One region of the Streptomyces sp. NPDC058701 genome, then DNA from elsewhere that is predicted to be linked to it. Evidence: riboswitches for the same ligand, from Rfam matches in the RefSeq annotation. Region 1 holds a riboswitch; the other holds the start of a gene.
What was found. Region 1 has a riboswitch for S-adenosylmethionine ahead of thrC (threonine synthase). Riboswitches for the same ligand answer to the same signal wherever they lie in the genome.
Positions count from the first base shown of each region.

Region 2: it holds a riboswitch for S-adenosylmethionine, as region 1 does, so the genes downstream of both, ACFWW8_RS01590 (aminotransferase class V-fold PLP-dependent enzyme) here and thrC (threonine synthase) in region 1, are expected to answer to the same signal.

Region 1 covers NZ_JBHXSY010000010.1:130,966-139,525, reverse strand. Annotated here, with positions in the region: gene ACFWW8_RS13885 (ROK family protein) at 1-699, opposite strand, end outside; gene ACFWW8_RS13880 (extracellular solute-binding protein) at 915-2,201, shown strand; gene ACFWW8_RS13875 (DUF3263 domain-containing protein) at 2,302-2,538, shown strand; gene otsB (trehalose-phosphatase) at 2,613-3,461, shown strand; gene ACFWW8_RS13865 (trehalose-6-phosphate synthase) at 3,523-5,001, opposite strand; gene ACFWW8_RS13860 (glucosyl-3-phosphoglycerate synthase) at 5,048-5,998, opposite strand; SAM riboswitch class I at 6,184-6,340, shown strand; gene thrC (threonine synthase) at 6,358-7,632, shown strand; gene ACFWW8_RS13850 (MoaD/ThiS family protein) at 7,667-7,945, shown strand; gene ACFWW8_RS13845 (cold-shock protein) at 8,343-8,552, shown strand.
Region 2 covers NZ_JBHXSY010000001.1:338,561-347,120, forward strand. Annotated here, with positions in the region: gene ACFWW8_RS01570 (NYN domain-containing protein) at 1-103, opposite strand, end outside; gene ACFWW8_RS01575 (hypothetical protein) at 144-383, opposite strand; gene ACFWW8_RS01580 (rhomboid family intramembrane serine protease) at 508-1,242, shown strand; gene ACFWW8_RS01585 (Lrp/AsnC family transcriptional regulator) at 1,239-1,520, shown strand; gene ACFWW8_RS01590 (aminotransferase class V-fold PLP-dependent enzyme) at 1,919-3,331, opposite strand; SAM riboswitch class IV at 3,548-3,664, opposite strand; gene trpD (anthranilate phosphoribosyltransferase) at 3,771-4,835, opposite strand; gene ACFWW8_RS01600 (cytochrome bc complex cytochrome b subunit) at 4,998-6,653, opposite strand; gene ACFWW8_RS01605 (Rieske 2Fe-2S domain-containing protein) at 6,650-7,708, opposite strand; gene ACFWW8_RS01610 (c-type cytochrome) at 7,705-8,514, opposite strand.

The DNA.
Region 1 (8,560 bases):
GAGCGCGCCGACGGCCGCCAGCCAGACCTCGCGGGCCCGCTCGTCGCCGGCCTCGACGGCCTCGGCGCACCGCGCCGCGTCCGCCGCGGGGTCGCCGGAGGCCGCCGCCCACGCGCGGGAGACGGCGGAGGCCGAGGCGAGGGTCTCCAGGCAGCCGCGCTGCCCGCAGCCGCAGGCGGGCCCGCCGGGGCGCACCACGATGTGGCCGATCTCGCCCGCGTAGCCGTGGGCGCCGGCCTCGATGCGGCCGGCGATCCCGATGGCGCCGGCGATGCCGGTGCCCAGGGGGACGAAGAGGAAGCGGTCGGCGCCGCGGCCGGCGCCGATGCGGCCCTCGGCCAGGCCGCCCGTGCGGACGTCGTGCCCCAGGGCCACCGGGATGCCGCCGAGCCGTCTGCCGATCAGCTCGCGCAGGGGGACGTCGCGCCAGCCCAGGTTCGCCGCGTAGACGGCGATCCCGTTCTCGGCGTCGACGATGCCGGGCACGGCGACCCCGGCGGCCGACGCGGGCCGCCCGAAGCGCTCCGCGCCGGTGCGCAGCAGCTCCGCGGCGAAGTCCTGGATCGTCTCGACGACGGCGTCGGGACCCCGCTCGCGGCCGGTGGCGCGGCGCGCCTCGTGCAGCAGGGTGCCGTCGTCGGCGACGAGGGCGGCCTTCATCCCGGTGCCGCCCACATCGAGGGCGATGACGTGTTTCACGGGTTTCACAGGGGACAGTCTCGCGTGCTCGACGGGGAAAGGTCTAGTCCATTGGGAGGGATTGTTGAGTGGCCATACAAAATCGGGGCCCGGGTCCGGATACGAAGCGGACACGGACCGCGCCCGGGATGTGGACCAGTCGCCAAAGTGGTGTAGACCTTACGTGGATCGTACGTACAACAAGGGGTGGAACGAGAACTGTGAAGCGCCGTTACCTGAGCCTGGCCGCCTCCGGCGCCGCACTCTGCCTGACGGGCGTGACGCTGACGGGCTGCGGAGCCGTCGACGGACTCGCCGGGGACAACGAGGTGACCCTCCGGGTCGTGGCGGCCGACTACGGGGACAATCCGCAGAACTCCTCCGCCGCCTACTGGAAGGACCTCGGCGACGCCTTCACGAAGCAGCACCCCGGCATCAAGGTCGAGGTCAGCGTCTTCAACTGGTCGGAGGTCGACGCCAAGGTCGCCGCGATGGTCAAGGCCGGCAAGGCCCCCGACATCGCCCAGATCGGCGCCTACGCCGACTACGCGGCCGACGGCAAGCTGTACACCGCGGACGAGCTGCTCTCCGTGAAGACCGAGGCGGACTTCCTGGCGCCGCTCGCCGACGCGGGCAAGGTCAAGCGGGTCCAGTACGGCCTGCCCTTCGTCGCCAGCACCCGGCTGCTCTTCTACAACGAGAAGCTGCTCGGCGACGCCGGCGTCATCCCCAAGGACGGCAGGACCGCCTGGCAGCCGAAGAGCTGGAGCGAGCTGGAGGCCGCCGCGAAGAAGCTGAAGGGCTCGGGCGTCCCGACCCCCTTCGCGCTGCCGCTGGGCCGCGAGGAGGCCCAGGCCGAGACGATGATGTGGATGCTCGCGGGCGGCGGCGGCTACACGGACAACGAGGAGAACTACTCCCTCGACTCCGCCGACAACGCCAAGACGCTGGAGTTCCTGCGGGACAAGCTGGTCGGTCAGGGCCTGACCGGCTCGGTCGAGCCGGGCAAGCTGGACCGGCAGGCCGCCTTCGACGCGTTCGCGCGCGGCGAGGTCGGCATGCTCAACGGTCACCCGACGCTGCTCAAGCAGGCGGGCGACCGGGGCGTGAAGTACGGCATGGTGGCCCTGCCCAGCGCGGACGGCACCGAGCACCCGACCATGGGCGTCGCGGACTGGGTGATGGCCTTCAAGAACGGGCACCGCAAGGAGTCCGGCACCTTCCTCGACTACCTGTACCAGGCGAAGAACGTGACGGCCTTCACCGAGAAGTACGACCTGCTGCCGGTCACCACGAGCGGCTACCGGGCCGCCGCGGCGGACACGGGCGGCTCCTCGCCGCAGCTCAAGACCTTCCTGGCGGCCCTGCCGAACTCCCGGCTCTACCCCGTAGGCAAGAAGTCCTGGGCGGGCGTCAGCGAGGACATCAAGCAGAAGATCGGCAAGACCGTGCAACCCGGCGGCCAGCCCGCGAAGGTGCTGGAGGAGATCGCCACGGCGGCCCGCAAGGCCGACCCGAGCTGACCGGGCAGGCCGGCCCGCCCGCCGGCCCGCCGGTACGCCCGCCGGTCCACCGGCCCGCCCGGCGCGGGCCGGTGTCGGCGGGCGGCGTTAATCTGGCGGTATGACGGACGAGGGGCGGCTGACGGCCACGGAGGCCGAGGTGCTCGCGTACGAGTCCCGGACCTGGCCGGGACCCGGCGCCAAGGAGCGGGCGGTACGGGAGGGGCTGGGGATGACCCCGGTCCGGTACTACCAGCTGCTCAACGCGCTCATGGACGACCCCCGGGCGCTGGCCCACGCCCCGGGCACGGTGAACCGGCTGCGCCGCATCCGCGAGGCCCAGCGGGCGCGGCGGTGACCGTACGGGGCCGGTCGGCGCGGACCGGTACCGCGCCGTAGCCGTCGCCGGGCTCGCCCGTTAGGGTCGTCCCTATGGGGAGCCATCCGCACGACCTGCCGATGCCCGTCACCGCATCCGGACGCGAGGGCCTGGACGCCCTGCTCCGCGCGCCCCGCCGGTCCGTGGTCGCCCTCGACTTCGACGGCACCCTGGCCGACATCGTTCCCGACCCCGACCAGGCCCGCGCCCACCCCGGAGCCGTGCCGGCGCTCGCCGCGCTCGCCCCCGAGGTCGCCTCCGTGGCCGTGGTCACCGGCCGCCCGGCGGGCGTCGCCGTACGCTACGGCGGCTTCGCCGGCGTCTCCGGACTCGAACACCTCGTGGTCCTCGGGCACTACGGCGCCGAGCGCTGGGACGCCGTCACCGGCACCGTCCACGCCCCGGCCGAGCACCCCGGGGTCGCGGCGGTCCGGGCGGAGCTGCCGGGGTTCCTGGAGTCGATCGGGGCCTGGCGCGGCACCTGGATCGAGGAGAAGGGCCAGGCGCTCGCCGTCCACACCCGGCGCGCCGCGGACCCCGCCGCCGCCTTCGACGCCCTGCGCGAGCCGCTGGCCGACCTCGCCGCCCGGCACGGGCTGATGGTGGAGCCGGGCCGGGCCGTGCTGGAGCTGCGGCCCCCGGGCATGGACAAGGGCGTCGCCCTCACCGAGTTCCTGGAGGAGACCGGCGCCGAGACGGTGCTGTACGCCGGGGACGACCTGGGCGACCTCGCCGCCTACGCCGCCGTCGAGAAGCGGCGGACCGACGGGCACCCGGGCCTGCTGGTGTGCAGCGGCTCCGCGGAGGTACCGGAACTGGCCGCGCGGGCCGACATCGTCCTCGCCGGCCCCGCCGAGGTCGTCGCCCTGCTGGCCGCCCTGGCGGACGCGCTGCGGTCCTGACCCCCGGGGCGGTGCGCACGGCTCCGGGGCCCGGCCCCGGAACCCGCGCCGCGCCGGCGGGTCAGGACTCCGGGGCGTCCAGGGCGTCGAGCTGGGCGCGGAACCAGGCCGCCGGGGGCAGCGCCGTGGCCGCCGCGGCCAGCCGCTTCGTACGCTCCGCGCGCTCCGGCTCCGGCATGGTCAGCGCCTCGTTCAGGGCCTGCGCCGTCCGCGTCACGTCGAACGGGTTCACCGTCAGCGCGTGGTCGCGGAGCTCCTCGTACGCCCCCGCGCCCGTCGACAGCACCAGCGCGCAGCCCGCCTCCGACACCACCGGGATCTCCTTCGCCACCAGGTTCATCCCGTCGCGCACCGGGTTGACCAGGGCCACGTCCGCCAGCCGGTACGCGGCCAGCGAGCGCGCGAAGTCGTCCTTCACCGACACCAGCACCGGCTCCCAGCCCTCCGTGCCGAACTCCGCGTTGATCTCCGCCGCCAGCTCCGCCACCGCCGCCGTGTAGTCCCGGTACACCTTCAGGTCCTGCCGCGACGGGTACGCGGAGGCCAGGTGCACCACCCGGCCGCGCCACTCGGGGTGGACCGTCAGCAGCTCCCGGTAGGCCAGGAGCCCGCGCAGGATGTTCTTCGACAGCTCCGTGCGGTCCACCCGGACGACCGTCCTGCGGTCCCCGACCTCCGCCCGCAGCTCCGCCAGCTTCGCGTCGACCTCGGGCCGGTGCGCGAGCGCCCGCAGGTCGTCCCCGTCCACACCCAGGGGGAACGCGGTCACCTCCGTGAAGCGGGGCTCCTCCGGCCGCTCCTCGCGCCGCCCGTCCTCCACCGTCCTGCGGTGCCGCACCCCGCTGGGCCCCGCGGCCGGCCAGAAGCCCTCCGCCACCCCGCTCGCGTCGTCGGCCTGCGCCCCGGCGACGAAGTTCCGCGCCCACTCGCCCGTGTGGAAGCCCAGCACGTCCGCGCCGAGCATCCCCCACACCAGCTGCTGGCGGACGTCGTCGGGGAGCATGCCGAGGACGTCGGGCGAGGCCCACGGCGTGTGCGTGAAGTGCGCGATCCGCAGGTCCGGCCGCAGCTCCCGCAGCTGCCCCGGGACCAGCGCGAGGTGGTAGTCCTGCACCAGGACGCGGGCGCCGGGCGCCGCCTCCTGCGCGAGGGCCCGCGCGAAGGCGCGGTTGTACTCGGTGTACGAGTCCCACTGGCGGCGGAACCGCGCGTCGAAGACCGGCTCGCGCGGGACGTCGTACAGGTGGTGGTGGGTGAACCAGAGAACGGAGTTCGCGATGCCGTTGTACGCGTCGTCGTACACAGTGGGATCGATGTCCAGCATCCGGACGCCGGGCTCGGAGACGCCCCGGCGCACCGCCTCACGGTCGGCGTCCGAGAGCGCCGCGCAGATCCACAGCGCGTCCGGCTGCTCCGCGAGGGCGGCGGAGAGTCCGGAGACGAGTCCGCCCCCGCCGCGGCGGGCGCCGAGTTCCCCGTCGTCGGACAGGGCGTAGGAGAGCGGGCCGCGGTTCGCTGCAACGAGTACCTGAGAAGCCATGCCGCCAACCTAGCCGGGCCCGGGCCCCCTCAAACCGTCCGATCCGTCACGCCACGCGGCGTACCGCGTACTCCTCGACCTCGCGCATCGGCGGCCGCTCCTCGGTGTCCACCGCGTAGGTCCGGGGCACGAAGCCGCCCGGGCCCCGCTCGAACTGCGTCAGTTCCGGCCGTACGAGGTGGCCGCGCGAGAGCCGCAGCTGCGCCGTGCGGTAGATCGCCGCGGCCATCCGGCCCAGCGCCTGCCCGTCCTGATGGCGGTGGACCCGTACGCCCACGTCGACCTGGGCCAGCGCGTCCAGCCCGACCGTGTGCAGCGCGTCCACCAGCAGGCCCAGCTCGACCCCGTACCCGACGGGGAAGGGGAGCCGCTCCAGCAGCGAGCGCCGCACGGCGTACTCCCCGCCCAGCGGCTGGACGAAGCCCGCCAGCTGCGGCCAGTGGAGGTTGAGCAGGGGCCGGGCGACCAGCTCCGTCACCCGCCCGCCCTGGCCCGGTGCGCCGCCCAGCGGGCGGTCGTACATCGCCTTGACGAACTGCACCTCGGGGTCGGTCAGCAGCGGTCCCACGATGCCGGACACGAAGGAGGCCGAGAAGTCCCGCAGGTCGGCGTCGACGAAGCACACGAGGTCCCCGGTCGTGGCCAGCAGCGAGCGCCACAGCACCTCGCCCTTGCCGGGCAGCGCCGGGACGCGGGGCAGGATCGCGTCGCGGTGCTCCACCCGGGCGCCGGCCTTCGCCGCCACCTCCGCGGTGCGGTCGGTGGAGCCCGAGTCCACGACGAGGAGTTCGTCCACCAGGGGGACGGGCAGCCCGTCCATCAGCTCGCGCCGGATCACCTCCACGATCTCCCCGACCGTGGCCTCCTCGTCGAGCGCGGGCAGCACCACGCTGACCGTGGCGCCGGTCGCCCGCTTCCGTTCGATCAGCTGGGCGAGCGGTCGGTCGGCGGCGGCCCAGGAGCGCTCGGCCAGCCAGCGCTCCACCTCTTCCAGCACTCTCGGCACTCCCTGGTTACTCGGCGGTATAAGCCGAAATGTGATCCATCTCGCGGTTCGGACGGCTGTCTCAACCACCCGGACCTTCCGTTACAGTCTTGAACAACGCGAAGCACCACCGCATGCCGGGGGTGCTCGCACACAAACGCCCGGACGCGCCAGGAGCGCGCGGCCCGGTGCCATACCGCTCATCCAGAGGGGCAGAGGGACACGGCCCGTTGAAGCCCCGGCAACCCTCCAGTCGGTTCTCGCGATGCGTTCTGCGCACACTCCGCGAGGTCCCCGGCTAGGGAAGGTGCCAATTCCGTCTCATGGCGAAGTGCGCCATGGGGAAGATGAGGAGAAAGGGCCTCGCCATCATGGCTGTACAGACTGAAACCACCTCTGTCGATCTCGGACCCGCCACCGGCCTTTCCTGTCGCGAGTGCGGTACCCGGTTCGAACTCGGCCCCATCTTCGCGTGCGTCGAGTGCTTCGGACCGCTGGAAGTCGCCTACGACCTTCCCACCGGCGACCCCGAGGCCCTGCGCGCCGCGATCGAGGCCGGTCCGAACAACATCTGGCGCTACGCGCCGCTGCTGCCCGTCCCCGCCGACGTGGCCTCCAAGCCGAGCCTGAACCCCGGCTTCACCAAGCTCGTGGACGCGGCCAACCTGGCCAAGGAGCTCGGCGTCACCGGCAAGCTCTACGTCAAGGACGACTCCGGCAACCCGACGCACTCCTTCAAGGACCGCGTCGTGGCCATCGCCGTCGAGGCGGCCCGCGCCTTCGGCTTCACCACGCTCTCCTGCTCCTCCACCGGCAACCTGGCCGGCGCCGTCGGCGCCGCGGCCGCCCGCGCCGGCTTCCGCTCCTGCGTGTTCATCCCGCACGACCTGGAGCAGGGCAAGGTCGTCATGGCCGCTGTCTACGGCGGCGACCTCGTCGGCATCGAGGGCAACTACGACGACGTCAACCGCTTCTGCTCCGAGCTCATCGGCGATCCGCTCGGCGAGGGCTGGGGCTTCGTCAACGTCAACCTGCGCCCGTACTACGGCGAGGGCTCCAAGACGCTCGCGTACGAGATCTGCGAGCAGCTCGGCTGGCAGCTGCCCGACCAGCTGGTCATCCCGATCGCCTCCGGCTCGCAGCTGACGAAGATCGACAAGGGTCTGCAGGAGCTGATCAAGCTCGGCCTCGTCGAGGACAAGCCGTACAAGATCTTCGGCGCCCAGGCCGAGGGCTGCTCCCCGGTCTCGACCGCCTTCAAGGCCGGTCACGACGTGGTCCGCCCGCAGAAGCCGAACACCATCGCCAAGTCCCTGGCGATCGGCAACCCGGCGGACGGCCCGTACGTCCTGGACATCGCGCGGCGCACCGGCGGCTTCGTCGACGACGTCAACGACGAGCAGGTCGTCGAGGCCATCAAGATCCTGGCGCAGACCGAGGGCATCTTCGCCGAGACCGCGGGCGGCGTGACCGTCGGCGTCACGAAGAAGCTCATCGAGGCGGGACACCTCGACCCGGCGCTGACCACCGTCATCCTGAACACCGGTGACGGCCTCAAGACCCTGGAGGCGGTGGCCGCGGACAGCGGGCAGACCGCCACCATCCGCCCGAGCCTGGACGCCTTCCGCGCCGCCGGCCTGGCCTGACCCTCCCCCCGCACACCGGAAAGGCAGTAGCGCCATGAGCGTCAACGTCCGCATCCCCACCATCCTGCGCACCTACACCGGTGGCAAGGCCGAGGTCTCCGCCGAGGGCGCGAACCTGGCCGAGGTCATCGAGTCGCTGGAGCGGAGCCACCCGGGGATCGCCGCGCGCGTCCTGGACGACCAGGGCAAGCTCCGCCGCTTCGTGAACGTCTACGTGAACGACGACGACGTGCGCTTCGAGGGCGGCCTGGAGGCCGTCACCCCGGACGGGGCCGGCGTCTCGATCATCCCGGCCGTCGCGGGCGGCTGCTGACCGCCGTGCGGTGACACGCTAAAACCGAAATTGCCCCCTCCGCTCATAAGCGGAGGGGGCAATTCTGCTTGATTGTGCGCGGTAGGGTTGGGGAAGTCCCCTCCGCTGTACTTGCCCGCCGCATATGAACGGGTCGCGTGAGGGTCGACATCGGGTCAATGTGCGAGTGCGCTATGGGGCTTTGGCGAGAGATGCCGGGCCCGAGTTGCCCTGGAGTATGCCAAATTTTCACTCTTTTTCAATGTTTCCGAGTGGCCGGAATTCTCGTCGGATTGACCTGTTGCAGACAGCATCGGCGCGGATACATTCAGCCTCGGTCGACGCGTTCCGACGCAAGATCTGACCCGGGATCGCGAAGTGCGTTCCCGCGCAAGGGCCGGTAATAGGGGAGTTAGGCATGGCTCAGGGCACCGTCAAGTGGTTCAACGCGGAGAAGGGCTACGGCTTCATCGCGGTCGACGGTGGCGCGGATGTGTTCGTCCACTACAGCGCCATCCAGATGGACGGTTACCGCACCCTTGAAGAGGGTCAGCGGGTCGAGTTCGAGATCTCGCAGGGCCAGAAGGGGCCGCAGGCGGACATGGTCAAGCTCGCGGCCGCCGGCTAGTCCCCACG
Region 2 (8,560 bases), on a different contig from region 1:
CGACGACCCGGCGCCGCACGCCTTCCGGCAGCGGGCGGTCGAGCACCTCGGCGGCGTCGCCGGCCGCGTCGGCCGGCTCAGCGCCGCTTGCTGGCTCCACAATCCGTCACCCCTACCGTGATCTACCTGTGGGCGGGGCTCCGTCAGGAGTCCGCGCCCGGCCTGTCCACGAGCTCGATCTGGTCCACCGCGTTGCACCAGCGGCAGCGGACCGACTCGATGGTCTCATTGACCACCTCGCGTTCCTCGACCTTGGGCTCCCCGGCGAGGTCCAGGTGGACGTACTCCACGACCTTCGACGAGCGGGTGACGTCGAACCGCGTGAGGTTGCCGCACAGGGTGCAGCGCCACCGGGTGGTGTCGGTCGGCAGGGGAACCGTCATCAGGCCGCTCTCTCCTTCGTAGCTGTTTCAATTAAAGCGGTCCGCGCGGCCGTCTGCGCGGGCCGCCGGACCGCAGCTCGTAACCCTACGGCCTGCCACCGCCTCAGGTGGGGCTCCTTGCGTCATGCTCTGCCACATGATCGTAAGGTGGCGGACCCTGCGCGAGGCTGCCCGGGGACCGGTGGTCACCCACGCGCTGATCGCGGGCTGCGGTGTGGTGTTCGTACTGAGCCCGGCCTCCGGGCTGAACCCCTCCTACGGGACGGGCGACGGGCTCCTGGCGGCCGGGACGGACTACTTCCAACGCTGGGGCGTGGTCCCGGACGAGCTCTTCACGAGCACGCCCCGCGCCTGGCTGACCCCGCTGACGGCCCTCTTCGTCCACGGCAGCTGGCTGCACCTGCTGGGGAACATGCTCTTCCTCTACGTGTTCGGCGCGATGGCGGAGGAGCGGATGGGCCGCCCCGCCTTCCTCGCCTTCTACGTCTGTACGGGGTACGTGGCCCTGGCGGCGTACGCGGCGGCGAACGCGGAGTCCTCCCAGACGCTGGTCGGCGCCTCGGGCGCCATCTCCGCCGTCCTGGGGGCCTTCCTGTACCTGCTGCCGCGCGCCCGGGTGACGAGCCTGTTCCCGTTCCTGTTCTTCCTGCCGCTGCGCTTCCCCGCCTGGATCGTGCTGCTGTTCTGGTTCGCCCTCCAGTGGGTCGCGGCGCACCGCGCGGGCAGCGGCCCCGGGGTCGCCTACCTGGCCCACCTGGTGGGCTTCTCGCTCGGCTTCCTCTACGCGTGGGTCCGCTATCGGGGTACGACTAGAGTGAGGCGACCAGCGACGGCCACCGAGGGAGACAGCCAGCCGTGATCACCGCGATCGTGCTCATCAAGACCAGCGTGGACCGCATCCCCGAGATCGCCGAGTCCATCGCCGCGCTGGACAGCGTCAGCGAGGTCTACTCCGTCACCGGTACGTACGACCTGATCGCACTGGTCCGCGTGGCCCGCCACGAGAACCTGGCGGACATCATCCCGGGCCGCATCAGCAAGATCCCGGGCGTCGAGGGAACGGACACGCACGTCGCGTTCCGCACGTACTCCCAGCACGACCTGGAAGCCGCCTTCGCCATCGGCCTGGACGCGTAACGCCTCCGGCGCGGCTACCGGGAAGCGTTCCCTGACGGGAGCCGAACCGAACGGGCCGTCCGCGGGGGCCCGGCGGGGCGTCTCCTCGGCTCGCGCACCGAGGTACCGCTTCGTCCGTGCGGGCCGGTTGCGCGCTCGTCCCGCGGGGACGCCCCGCCGGGCCCCCGCTCCCCCACCTCGGACGGCCGCACGGTGCGGCGGTGGGGCGGGGACACTCCGGAGGGTCCCCGCAGGACGAGCGCGCAACCACGCCGCGCGAACGCAGCACTGCCTCCGTGCGCGAGCCGAGGAGATCCTCCGGAGGGGCCCCGCCCCACCGCCGCACCCCGCCGGGCCCCACCCCGCCGGGCCCCGATCAGCCGGCCCCGTCAGCGGCCGGCCCGGCCCGGGCCGGCCGGTCAGACCGCCGGGACGCAGCGGCCCTCTTCCGTGCGGTACTGCCACTTGGCGCCGTCCGCGACCAGTTCCCGCACCGCCCGCACGAAGCGCTCGACGTGCTCGTCGGGGGTGCCCGCGCCGAAGCTGACGCGGATGGCGTTCAGCGAGCGCTCCCCCGGCGCCGCTTCCGGCGCACCGCACTCGCCCGGCTCCTGCGGCTCGCTGCCCAGCAGGGTGCGGACCAGCGGGTGGGCGCAGAACAGACCGTCGCGCACGCCGATCCCGTACTCGGCCGACAGCGCGGCGGCGAAGTGCGAGCTGTTCCAGCCGTCGACCACGAACGAGATGACGCCGACGCGCGGGGCGTCGTCGCCGAAGAGGGACAGGACGCGCACCGCGGGCACCCCGGCCAGGCCCTCGCGGACGCGGGCGATGAGGTGGCGCTCGCGGGCGACCAGGCTGTCGAAGCCGGCCTCCGTCAGGGCCTTGCAGGCGGAGGCGATGGAGTAGACGCCGATGACGTTCGGGGAGCCGGCCTCGTGGCGGGCGGCGGTCGTGTGCCACTCGACGTCCACGCCGCCGTCCTCGCGGCGGGCCACCTTGCGGGAGGCGCCGCCGCCCGCGAGGTACGGCTCGGCCTCCTGCAGCCAGTCCGCACGGCCGGCGAGCACGCCCGAGCCGAAGGGGGCGTACAGCTTGTGCCCGGAGAAGGCGACCCAGTCCACGTCCAGCTCCTGCACGGACACCGGGTGGTGCGGGGCCAGTTGGGCGGCGTCCAGGACGATCCGCGCGCCGTGGGCGTGCGCGGCGGCGGCGAGCTCCTTGACCGGCCACAGCTCGCCGGTGACGTTGGAGGCGCCGGTGACGCAGACCAGCGCGGGACCCTTGGCATCCCCCCGGCTCGAAGAGCTGGCGGACGGGTCGCGTCCGGCGAGCGCCCGCTCCAGGGTGGCGACGGCCTCGCCGGGGGTGCGGGGGGCGTCGAGGTAGGTGACGCGGGCGTTCGTCCACGGCAGCAGCGAGGCGTGGTGCTCGGTCTCGAAGACGAAGACCTGGCAGTCGGCCGGGAGCGCGGCGGCCAGCAGGTTCAGGGAGTCGGTGGTGGACCGGGTGAAGATCACCTGGTCGGTGGGGCGGCAGTCGAGGAACTCGGCGACGGTGACCCGGCTCTGCTCGAACAGGTCGGTGGAGAGCTGGGAGAGGTACCCGGCGCCGCGGTGCACGCTGCCGTAGTAGGGGGCGTAGGCCGCCACGTCGTCCCAGACCCGCTGCAGGGCGGGGGCGCTGGCCGCGTAGTCGAGGGCCGCGTAGGTCACCTCGCCGCCGGTGACGAGCGGGACGGTGACGTCCCGGCCGAGGACCTGCAACGGCTCGGCACACGCGGGGTCGACGGCGGTGGTGGTGGCGGCAGCGGCGTTCAGGGATGCGGACATGGCGGTATCTCCCGGCAGGCAGGGGTGAATGGCTTCGGCGTGCCCGTACGCGGGTACGGCGCTGCGGCCGTCCGGGGTACGGGAAGGCCCTCGGAGCGAAGGGGGTACACGGAGGCGACCCTGTTCCGAGGGGTGAAGAAGGGGCGGATCCGCCCTATCGCATTCGCTTGCTCACGGAAAACGCTCCTCGAGAGACCAGGACCCCTGGTGTCGAGGGATCCGCGCTTGCCGTAGACCTCGCTGCCTACGACCTGGTCATCACCCGGGGCACCCCGCCACGGAAGGAGGGTTGCCGGACAGCAAGCCGGGGCCTAAACGCTGTCACTCGTGACCTGGTCAGCATCCTGCCACATGATCTCCCGCGCGCAAGACCCCGGTCCGCATGCTGGACCGGGGTCTTGGCTCGAAACGATCAACCGGACGGGGAGGTTCCCGCCCGCTACGCGTTGCTCGCCGCCACCCAGCGCTCCAGGGCCGCCCGGGCCGCGCCCGAGTCGACACCCTCCGCCGCACGGGCGATGCCGGCCCGGATCTGCTCCTCCAGCGGTCCCGTCCCCGGGTCGAGGGCCACCAGGGCGGCCGCCGCGTTCAGCAGGACCGCGTCGCGCACCGGGCCCGGCTCGCCCGCCAGCAGGCGGCGGGCGACGTCCGCGTTGTACGAGGCGTCCTCGCCGCGCAGCGCGGACACGTCCACCAGGTCGATGCCCACGTCGCGCGGGTCGAACGCCTGCTCGGCGACCTTCCCGTCACGGACCCACCAGACGCGCGAGGTCGCGGTCGTGGTCAGCTCGTCGAGGCCGTCGTCGCCGCGGAAGACCAGGGCGGACGAGCCGCGTTCGGCCAGGACGCCGGCGACGATCGGCGCCATGCGGGCGTCGGCGACGCCCGTGGCCTGCGCCCGGACCCTGGCCGGGTTGGTCAGCGGGCCGAGGAAGTTGAAGGTGGTGCGGATGCCCAGCTCCTTGCGGGCGGCCGCCACGTGCCGCAGCGCCGGGTGGAACTTCACCGCGAAGCAGAAGGTGATGCCGGCCTGCTCCGCGACCTCCGCCACCCGGGCCGGGGTGAGGTCGAGGTTGACGCCGAGCTTCTCCAGGACGTCCGAGGAGCCGCTCGCGGAGGACGCGGCCCGGTTCCCGTGCTTGACCACCTTGGCGCCCGTTCCGGCCACCACGATCGCCGACATCGTCGAGATGTTCACGGTCTTCGCCCCGTCGCCGCCGGTGCCGACGATGTCGACCGTCCGGCCCGGCACCTCGATCAGGTTGGCGTGCTCGTACATGGTCCGCACGAGGCCGGTGATCTCGGCGACCGTCTCGCCCTTCGCCCGCAGCGCGACGGCGAAGCCGGCGATCTGGGCGTCGGTGGCCTCGCCGCGCATGATCCGGTCCATGGCCCAGGCGGTGTCGTCGGCGCGCAGGTCCTGGCCGGTCAGCAGGGCGTCGAGAACGCCCGGCCAGCCACGGGCCGCCGCGCTGTCGCCGCCTGCCGGGGTCACCACGTTCATGGTCCGCTCCTGCTGCTGGTGGGATTCCACGTCGATCGGAAGGGCTCCAGCCTATCCAGCCCCGGTTACGGCAAAGAGCCCCGTCCGGACAATGGACGGGGCTCTCACCGTGGCGACACCAGGACTGACCGAAATCAGTCCCTCACAACGTGGTACGGGGAATCAGTGGTGGCCGTGGCCGCTCTGGATCTCCTTGTACTCCTCCACCGTGGGCTTCGGAATCTGGCTGTCCTCGGCGTAGTACCCCTTGCTGAGCTTGACGCGCAGCTTCTCCAGGGCACCCACCTTGCGCTGGACACCGTTCTCGTCGACCGTCGGGCCGATCTCGGCCGGCTTGTACTGCGTGTGCGAGGTGAGCTTGTGCAGCTGACCCTGCGAGAGCGGCTCGTGGATCTCGACGAACTCACCGTGCGGGAGCCGCTTGATGATGCCGGTCTCGCGACCGTGCAGCACCTTGTCGCGGTCCCGGCGCTGGAGGCCGAGGCAGATGCGCTTGGTGATCACGAAGGCGATGACCGGTCCGACGAAGAAGCCGATCCGCGCGAACCAGGTGATCGAGTTGATCGACAGGTGGAAGTACTGCGCGAACATGTCGTTTCCACCGGCGATCAGCAGGATCACGTACCACGTGAGCCAGGCGACACCGAAGGCCGTACGGGTCGGGACGTTGCGCGGGCGGTCCAGGATGTGGTGCTCGCGGTCGTCCTTGGTGACCCAGGACTCGATGAACGGGTACACCGCGATCGCGGCCAGCACCAGGGGGAAGATCACCAGCGGGATGAACACGCCCAGGACGAGCGTGTGGCCCCACAGGTTGACCTCCCAGCCCGGCATGGCACGGATCAGCCCCTCGGAGAAGCCCATGTACCAGTCCGGCTGCGCACCGGTGGACACGTGGTCCGGGCGGTACGGGCCGAGCGCCCAGATCGGGTTGATCGACGCGATGCCCGAGATGGCCGCGATCACACCGAAGACCAGGAAGAAGAAGCCTCCGGCCTTCGCCATGTAGACGGGCAGCAGCGGCATGCCCACGACGTTGTTGTTCGTCTTGCCGGGGCCCGCGAACTGGGTGTGCTTGTGGTAGAAGACCAGGATCAGGTGGGCCACCAGCAGGCCCATCATGATGCCGGGCAGCAGCAGGATGTGCACCGAGTAGAACCGCGCGACGAAGTCGCCGCCCGGGAACTCCCCGCCGAACAGGAACATCGACAGGTACGTGCCGACGACCGGGACGGACAGGATGGCGCCCTGCATGAAGCGGACACCGGTACCCGACAGCAGGTCGTCCGGCAGCGAGTAGCCGGTGAACCCGGTGAACATGCCGAGGACCAGCAGCAGGAAGCCGAAGACCCAGTTGACCTCGCGCGGCTTGCGGAACGCGCCGGTGAAGAACACGCGCATCATGTGCACGAGCATCGCCGCGACGAAGATCAGCGCGGCCCAGTGGTGGATCTGGCGGATCAGCAGGCCACCGCGGACGTCGAAGCTGATGTCCAGCGTCGAGGCGAAGGCCTCGGACATCAGGACGCCCTGCATCGGCACGTACGAGCCGTGGTACTCGACTTCGTTCATGCTCGGGTGGAAGAACAGCGTCAGGTACACACCCGTGAGGATGATGATGATGAAGCTGTAGAGGCAGATCTCACCCAGCATGAAGGACCAGTGGTCCGGGAAGATCTTGCGCATGTTGGCCTTGGCGAGGCCGTAGATGCCCAGGCGGCCGTCCGCCCAGTCGGCCACGCGCTCGCCGGCCGGGGCTTTGCGCCCCGGCTTGCCCGCCGCGCCCGCGGGTGATGAATTCGTAGTGGCAGTGCTCATCCGCGCTCCCAGAAGGCAGGACCGACGGGCTCTTCGAAGTCGCCGAGCGCTTCGAGGAAGCCTTCGTCATTCACGCCGATCCGCAGCTGCGGAAGCGCGTGACCGGCCGGGCCGAAGATGACACGGGCGCCGTCGGAGAGGTCGAAGGTGGACTGGTGGCACGGGCAGAGCACGTGGTGCGTCTGCTGCTCGTACAGGCTGATCGGGCAGCCGACGTGGGTGCAGATCTTGGAGTAGGCCACGATCCCGTCGTGGGACCACTCCAGCTCCTGCTTGTCCTTGATGTCGTCCGGCTGGATGCGGACGATCATCAGGGCGGCCTTGGCGATCTGCGTCTGGAAGTCGTGCGCGTGCTCGTCCAGGCCTTCCGGCCGGGCGAACGTCAGCGAACCGACCAGGACGTCCTCGGGACGCAGCGGCTCGTCCGTGTTGTCGTTGATCAGCAGCTTGCCCTTGGCCCAGATGGTCTTGCGCAGCTTGTCCTCGGGCAGGGGCCCCAGGTCGCGCATGATCACGAGGGCGGAGAGCGGCAGCATGGCCAGCGCGCCGATCATCGTGTTGCGGATCAGCGGGCGGCGGCCGATGCCGGACTCGCGGGCGCCGTCGGCGAAGTCCTGCAGGACCTGCGCCTTGACCTCCGGCGGAGCCGCGATCTCGTGGCGCTCGGCGGCGACCTCGACGTCGGACATCAGGGTGCGGGCCCAGTGGACCGCGCCCGCGCCGATGCAGAAGAGCGCCGTGCCCAGCGTCATGCCCAGGGAGAAGTTGAGCGCGCTCACCTTCCCGATGGGGAAGATGTAGACGATCTTGTCTACCGGGAAGATCACGTAGGACGCGATGAAGCCGATCGTGGCCAGCATCGAGAGCGTGAACAGGAACGCGACGGTGCGCTCGGAGCGCCTCGCCGCCCGCTCGTCGATGTCCTGGATACGGGGCTTGTGGACCGGAAGGCCCGGGTCGGCGAACGGGTCGTCCGCGACCGCGACGCCACCGTGGTGCACGTCGCCCTGCTCGCTCGGCAGGTGCTTCTCTTCGGGAATCTCTTGGCTACTCATGACTTCTTGGCCTTAGCGGTGTGGGCCGCGACCCAGACGGCGACAGCGATCAGCGCACCCAGACCGAAGATCCAGCCGAACAGACCCTCGGAGACGGGGCCGAGGCCACCGAGCTTGAGCCCGCCGGGGTTCGTCGACTTGTCGCCGTTCACGTTCTGGAGGTACGCGATGATGTCCTTCTTCTGCTTCTCCGGCATGGTGCTGTCCGGGAAGGAGGGCATGTTCTGCGGGCCGGTGAGCATGGCCTCGTAGATGTGCTTCGGCGAGACGTCCTCGAGGTTCGGGGCGTACTTGCCGTTCGTCAGCGCGCCGCCCTCGCCGGTGAAGTTGTGGCACTGCGCGCAGTTGTTGCGGAAGAGCACACCACCGTTGGCGATGTCGGCGCCCGCCGGGTCGTACTGCTTGCCGGTCGGCGTGATGGGGCCGGCACCGAGGGACGCGATGTACGCGGCCAGCTGGTCGATCTGCTCCTGGGAGTAGATCGCGGGCTTCTTCGGCACCTGGGCGCCGGGCTGCTGCGCGGGCATGCGGCCCGTGCTCACCTGGAAGTCGACGGCTGCGGAGCCGACGCCGACCAGGCTCGGGCCGTCAGAGGAACCCTGACCGCCGGTTCCGTGGCAGCTTGCGCAGCCGACGGCGTAGAGCTTCTTGCCCTCCTCGATGGCGAGGGACTGGGCGGTTTCATCGGCCTGCGCCTTGCCCGCGGGGGCGAAGGCGGCGTACAGCCCCCCGGTGGCCGCCAGCGCGAAGAGTAGAACGACAACCGCCGCCAGCGGATGGCGTCGTCGTGCGGAGAGCTTTTTCACGGATTACCCCGGTGTCAGGATCTTCTGCGTCGGTGTGTCTGGATGG